2 regions of the Solibacillus sp. FSL K6-4121 genome follow, and region 1 is predicted to be linked to the other one. Evidence: a T-box and tRNA genes for the amino acid it is inferred to sense, from the RefSeq annotation. Region 1 holds a T-box; the other holds one or more tRNA genes.
What was found. The T-box of region 1 lies ahead of trpS (tryptophan--tRNA ligase). A T-box ahead of a tRNA ligase gene usually reads a tRNA of that ligase, here a tRNA-Trp.

Region 1 (3,388 bases):
TCTCTCCAGAGCAAGTAGGATACATTAATGCACACGGTACGAGTACACCGTACAACGATTTATTTGAAACACAAGCAGTGAAAACGGTATTTGGCGATCATGCATACAAGCTGGCAATGAGTTCGACAAAAAGTATGACTGGTCACTTATTAGGAGCAGCAGGTGGTATTGAAGCGATTTTCACAGTACTTGCCTTAAAAGAGGGGATTTTACCTCCGACGATGAATTTACATGAACCTGATCCGGAATGTGACTTGGACTATGTTGCAAATGCAGCAAGAAAAGCTGATGTGGAATATGGACTGAGCAATTCATTAGGTTTCGGTGGGCATAACGCTTGTTTATTGTTTAAAAAATACACAGAGCAATAGGAAATATAAAAAACGAACGGACCAATTCTATCGTCCGTTCGTTTTTCGTATAGTTGTACAAAGGATGGTGTTTTGACACGTTTCGTACTATTTCTATTTTTTTATGGGCTTTGTGTAATGTCGATTAGTAATATGATTTTATACTTAAATTATCGGACATTGGGCTATTCATGGCATGCAGTAATGCTGTACATCCTTCATGGTGCAGAACTGTATTTGCTTGTAATAGCGGTAATCGGAATGGTTAGCGTCGTTTACGGCCTAATCCCATCGCGTTCTCCATTTTCTTAAGCGTTTTGGCTGCGATAGCATCCGCTTTAGCAGCTCCTTCATCTAAAATAAGATCAAGTTCTGGAGAGTCGATTAATGCATAATAGCGCTCTTGTATAGGTGCAATATGGTCGATAACCGCTTTTGCCACACCTGCTTTAAAATCGCCGTAGCCTTTGCCTTCGTATTTTTCTTCTAAATCCTTAATTGAAACTCCTGATAATGCAGATTCAATAATGAGCAAATTGGATACGCCTGGCTTATTTTCAACATCAAATTTCACAATTCCCTCAGAATCTGTTACTGCAGATTTGATTTTCTTTTCAATCTCTTTAGGTGTATCCAAAAGTCGAATTGTTGCTTTCGTATTTGTATCCGATTTTGACATTTTTTTCGTCGGCTCCTGCAATGATTTGATACGGGCACCTTCTTTTGGTAATTGAATATCAGGAATCGTTAAAACATCATTGTAACGCTTATTAAAACGTTCCGCTAAATCGCGAGTAAGCTCGATATGTTGCTTTTGGTCTTCACCTACTGGCACGATGTCTGTATTGTAAAGAAGAATATCGGCAGCCATTAACGGCGGGTATGTTAAAAGTGCAGCAGAAACGGATTCTTTTCCAGTTGATTTATCTTTGAACTGTGTCATGCGCTCTAATTCACCGATTGAAGCGACACATTGCAGCATCCATCCTGCCTGTGCGTGCGCAGGTACTTCGGATTGGATAAATAAAATGGATTTTTCAGGATCAATGCCACATGCAATGTACATTGCTGCCAATGATCGGATATTTTTGCGCAATTCCAATCGATCTTGTGGAACGGTAATGGCATGTTGGTCGACGATGCAGTAAATAGCATTATTGTCGTCCTGTAAAGCAGGGAATTGTTTAATTGCACCGATGTAGTTTCCTAAAGTAATTGTTCCGGTTGGCTGTACGCCTGAAAAGATGGTTTTCATTGGGGGATTCCTCCTTAAAATGGGTAAATAAGATTTTCTCCAAAATTACTTGAAGTATTTTTAGACAAAAAAACATCATGCGTCCTCTATTAAGTAAATAATAGAAGGGACGAATGATGTTAAAATCCGCGGTACCACCCAGCTTGCCACAATTGGCCACTCTTCTTCGTAACGTGAAGGGAACGAGCTAAACTAATGAAACCTACATGTAAGTTCGTTCATCAAGCTAACTCGGAAGTCCATTCCATTTAATGAATGATCTGTTTGCACCAACCACAGATTCTCTAGGCATTCGCTTTAAATGTACTACTCTTCGTCATCGTTTTTTCATAATCTTGAAAGTGATTATATCGTAAATATTGAAAAGAAAGCAATTGTTTTATTTGAAAGAAATAGGAATAAAAATGCATTGTAGTGGAAATAGTAGTAAAATAACAAGCTGATTATTTGAAACAACAAATCTTCGCTCAGTTTAGTTCTCAATTAAATTTGAATAAATGAGAAAAAACATTCTGTCTTTTAAGTTTAAATCTATTAGCATAAGGGTACAAAAATGTTGTAGCACAAAAATAAAGAAAGTGCGCTTAATAGAGAAAAACATGTAATAAAAATTATTACGGTAGTTGAATTATTTGTTGACAATGTGTATTCAAACATGGCGTATTCATGTATAATAAGAACAGAATCTTAAATTAAATTAATTCTAAACTAAGTATTATATATTTACGCTTCCATATGAAATGAAGCTGCATATATCAGTTAAATTGAAATCAATTAGAGAGGAGTGAGACAATGTTAGTAACATTATTTACTTCACCAAGTTGTACTTCATGTCGAAAAGCAAAAGCATGGTTAGAGGAACATGATATCCCATATACAGAGCGCAATATTTTTTCGGAGCCACTTACAATTAGTGAGATTAAGGAAATTTTACGAATGACAGAAGATGGTACCGATGAAATTATTTCAACGCGATCGAAAATTTTCCAAAAATTGAATGTAGATGTTGAAACATTGCCATTGCAAAGATTATACGAGTTAATTCAGGAATACCCAGGTCTTTTACGCCGACCGATTATATTGGATGAAAAACGTCTACAAGTCGGCTATAACGAAGATGAAATCCGTCGATTCCTACCTCGTAAAGTACGTGCTTACCAGCTTCAGGAAGCGCAACGCATGGTTAACTAAATAAAAGACACTCATGATGCTACGGTTGCCTAGGGTGCAATTGTGGCATCTTTTTTTTATTTCAGATCATATTAATAATGAATTCTTTAATACTTGATTTAAACTGATGGGTACAATACAATTTCAATTATTCAAATAATTTATGCTGAATAATGTTTTTTCTTTTCATTTTTATCCAATCCATCATACAATAGAGTTATAGATACTTCCCATTTTTTAAGTATCTTAGTTCCGATGCAATAGAACGCCTTATTGTATACATTTTGGAATATAAGTGACGTTCTATACAATGACTGTGAAGGGAGTTGAGGTCTAATGGACATCGAACGCATTAATGAAAATACGTTAAAACTATTTATTACGTATAGTGATATCGAAGACCGTGGTTATACGCGTGAAGAAATTTGGTACAATCGCGCTAAGGGAGAAGAGCTCTTTTGGGATATCATTGGCGAAGTAAATACAGATGATTATTTCGACTTAGATGGTCCGATTTGGATTCATATTAATGCTTCTGATAGTGGGTTAGAAGTCGTTGTAACTCGTGCATCTGTAGGGAATGATTCCGAAACTTCATCGATGGTTGGTACTT
Region 2 (3,388 bases), 1.3 Mb from region 1:
GCAATGAATAGTGATAACACTTGAAAGGCTGAAACATTTAGAGGAGACAATGGGTTAAATATCAACATTAATATAATGGCAAATATCACTCCCCAAAAATAACTAATGTATGTTGCACGTTCTCGAATCTTTTGAGCACGTTCATCCTTTGCTGCAAAGTGAGGTTCTAAATAAGCTAAACTAAACGCCATAATTGAAAGGGCAACTACCATTAATGCATCAGGAAACTTGCCTGAAAACATATGAGATCCATTAATCAAAATACCTATTAAAAGCATAAAGATACCGATAAACAAATAGAATGACCTGTTTCCAGTGACCATTATTGATTGTCCTCCTCATAAATAAATATATCCTCAATGTGACAATTAAACTGACGGGCTAACTTAAATGCCAATGTAATGGAAGGGTTATAACGTCCCTTTTCCAAAGAAATAATGGTTTGCCTAGAAACTTTTAAATTTTCAGCTAAACCATCCTGTGATAAACCGTACCGTGTACGTAAATCCTTAATATTATTTTTCATTTTTACCTACCTAACGTAAAGTATATTTTACGTAAAGCTAACTTTACATCTAGTATACAGTAAAAGTGAATAATTGTAAGCACAAGAACCAATTCTTCTAATTTTTATTGTTAGTTCTAAATAAATTATAAATTAATATAACCCTTAAATATTTTAGAGCTATAACGAACGAAAACACCCTCAAATCCTGTTTCAAGGATTTGAGGGTGTTTTAATAGTTGTTCTAACTTGAACAAAATGATACCGATAGCCGGGGTCGAACCGGCACTCCAGAAGGAACCGGATTTTGAGTCCGGCGCGTCTGCCAATTCCGCCATATCGGCAAAATAAAAAAGGGTAAAAAAAAACCGGAATTACCGATTAATTAAATATGGAGGCGGCAACCGGATTTGAACCGGTGATAAAGGTGTTGCAGACCTGTGCCTTACCACTTGGCTATGCCGCCATATTGGAGCGGAAGACGAGGTTCGAACTCGCGACCCCCACCTTGGCAAGGTGGTGTTCTACCACTGAACTACTTCCGCAAAAAAAAAATGGCTGGGGAACCTGGATTCGAACCAGGGCATGACGGAATCAAAATCCGTTGCCTTACCGCTTGGCTATACCCCAAAGCTTTTAATATAATGGGGCGACTGATGGGAATCGAACCCACGAATGCCTGAACCACAATCAGGTGCGTTAACCACTTCGCCACAACCGCCACTATATTATAATTTTAACTCTTAAACCTAAATAAAAATGGGGCGACTGATGGGAATCGAACCCACGAATGCCTGAACCACAATCAGGTGCGTTAACCACTTCGCCACAACCGCCACTATGTTATTTTTAAGTTTTTGAATTAATTGGCAGGGGCAGTAGGAATCGAACCCACACTGACGGTTTTGGAGACCGTAGTTCTACCTTTAAACTATGCCCCTATTAAAAGGATGGTGGAGGGGGACGGATTCGAACCGCCGAACCCTAAGGAGCGGATTTACAGTCCGCCGCGTTTAGCCACTTCGCTACCCCTCCAGGTAATGGTGCCGGCGAAAGGAGTCGAACCCTCGACCTACTGATTACAAGTCAGTTGCTCTACCAACTGAGCTACACCGGCAAAAATATGGTGGGTTTGGACGGAATCGAACCGCCGACACTTAGAGCTTCAATCTAATGCTCTACCAACTGAGCTACAAACCCATATTATATGTAGTATTTTAAAAATGGCGGTCCCGACCGGGATCGAACCGGCGATCTCCTGCGTGACAGGCAGGCATGTTAACCGCTACACCACGGGACCATTTGGTTGCGGGGACAGGACTTGAACCTGTGACCTTCGGGTTATGAGCCCGACGAGCTACCACTGCTCCACCCCGCGACAATACTATATGATTTAATTTGAATGGTGGAGGATGACGGGCTCGAACCGCCGACCCCCTGCTTGTAAGGCAGGTGCTCTCCCAGCTGAGCTAATCCTCCATGCTGGATATTGATGAAATGAATGGTGACCCGTACGGGATTCGAACCCGTGTTACCGCCGTGAAAGGGCGGTGTCTTAACCACTTGACCAACGGGCCATTTTAATAAATGGCTGGCGGAGAGTAAGGGATTTGAACCCTTGATGCAGGGTTACCCGCATACACGATTTCCAATCGTGCTCCTTCGGCCACTCGGACAACTCTCCAAGAGTTAATGGCTCCGAAGGCAGGACTCGAACCTGCGACCTGCCGGTTAACAGCCGGATGCTCTACCAACTGAGCTACTTCGGAATATTTCTATACAGCCTAGCGACGTCCTACTCTCACAGGGGGAAGCCCCCAACTACCATCGGCGCTAAAGAGCTTAACTTCCGTGTTCGGTATGGGAACGGGTGTGACCTCTTTGCCATCATCACTAGACTATTTTTCCAGAAAGACCTTATTTATTATACCACACTTTCCTTATTTGGCAAGTGTTTTTTATAATAAATTCATTCTTTCAAAACTGGATAAACGTTTCATTGAGTTGTGCAATAAAATGTGGTTAAGTCCTCGACCGATTAGTATTCGTCAGCTGCATGCGTCACCGCACTTCCACCTCGAACCTATCTACCTGATCGTCTTTCAGGGGTCTTACTTACTTGCGTAATGGGAAATCTCATCTTGAGGGGGGCTTCATGCTTAGATGCTTTCAGCACTTATCCCGTCCACACATAGCTACCCAGCGATGCCTTTGGCAAGACAACTGGTACACCAGCGGTGTGTCCATCCCGGTCCTCTCGTACTAAGGACAGCTCCTCTCAAATTTCCTACGCCCACGACGGATAGGGACCGAACTGTCTCACGACGTTCTGAACCCAGCTCGCGTACCGCTTTAATGGGCGAACAGCCCAACCCTTGGGACCGACTACAGCCCCAGGATGCGATGAGCCGACATCGAGGTGCCAAACCTCCCCGTCGATGTGGACTCTTGGGGGAGATAAGCCTGTTATCCCCGGGGTAGCTTTTATCCGTTGAGCGATGGCCCTTCCATGCGGAACCACCGGATCACTAAGCCCGTCTTTCGACCCTGCTCGACTTGTAGGTCTCGCAGTCAAGCTCCCTTATGCCTTTACACTCTTCGAATGATTTCCAACCATTCTGAGGGAACCTTTGGGCGCCTCCGTTACTCTTTAGGAGGCGACCGCCCCAGTCAAACTGTCCGCCTGACACTGTCTCCTACCCCGCTAAGGGGCATGGGTTAGAAGTTCAATACAACCAGGGTAGTATCCCACCGACGCCTCCTCCGAAGCTGGCGCTCCGGGATCTCTGGCTCCTACCTATCCTGTACAAGTTGTACCAAAATTCAATATCAGGCTACAGTAAAGCTCCACGGGGTCTTTCCGTCCTGTCGCGGGTAACCTGC

Region 2: it encodes a tRNA-Trp, which carries the amino acid that the T-box ahead of trpS (tryptophan--tRNA ligase) is inferred to sense. The anticodon was not compared.

The regions. Positions count from the first base shown of each region.
Region 1 covers NZ_JBBOCS010000001.1:1,588,915-1,592,302, forward strand. Annotated here, with positions in the region: gene fabF (beta-ketoacyl-ACP synthase II) at 1-371, shown strand, start outside; gene trpS (tryptophan--tRNA ligase) at 616-1,605, opposite strand; T-box leader at 1,708-1,934, opposite strand; gene spxA (transcriptional regulator SpxA) at 2,398-2,796, shown strand; gene mecA (adaptor protein MecA) at 3,112-3,388, shown strand, end outside.
Region 2 covers NZ_JBBOCS010000001.1:271,579-274,966, forward strand. Annotated here, with positions in the region: gene MHH95_RS01445 (hypothetical protein) at 1-323, opposite strand, end outside; gene MHH95_RS01450 (helix-turn-helix transcriptional regulator) at 323-526, opposite strand; tRNA gene MHH95_RS01455 (tRNA-Leu) at 768-849, opposite strand; tRNA gene MHH95_RS01460 (tRNA-Cys) at 898-971, opposite strand; tRNA gene MHH95_RS01465 (tRNA-Gly) at 976-1,050, opposite strand; tRNA gene MHH95_RS01470 (tRNA-Gln) at 1,061-1,135, opposite strand; tRNA gene MHH95_RS01475 (tRNA-His) at 1,151-1,226, opposite strand; tRNA gene MHH95_RS01480 (tRNA-His) at 1,266-1,341, opposite strand; tRNA gene MHH95_RS01485 (tRNA-Trp) at 1,373-1,446, opposite strand; tRNA gene MHH95_RS01490 (tRNA-Tyr) at 1,457-1,540, opposite strand; tRNA gene MHH95_RS01495 (tRNA-Thr) at 1,547-1,622, opposite strand; tRNA gene MHH95_RS01500 (tRNA-Phe) at 1,630-1,705, opposite strand; tRNA gene MHH95_RS01505 (tRNA-Asp) at 1,730-1,805, opposite strand; tRNA gene MHH95_RS01510 (tRNA-Met) at 1,809-1,883, opposite strand; tRNA gene MHH95_RS01515 (tRNA-Val) at 1,909-1,984, opposite strand; tRNA gene MHH95_RS01520 (tRNA-Glu) at 2,008-2,082, opposite strand; tRNA gene MHH95_RS01525 (tRNA-Ser) at 2,098-2,189, opposite strand; tRNA gene MHH95_RS01530 (tRNA-Asn) at 2,199-2,274, opposite strand; rRNA gene rrf (5S ribosomal RNA) at 2,288-2,403, opposite strand; rRNA gene MHH95_RS01540 (23S ribosomal RNA) at 2,524-3,388, opposite strand, start outside.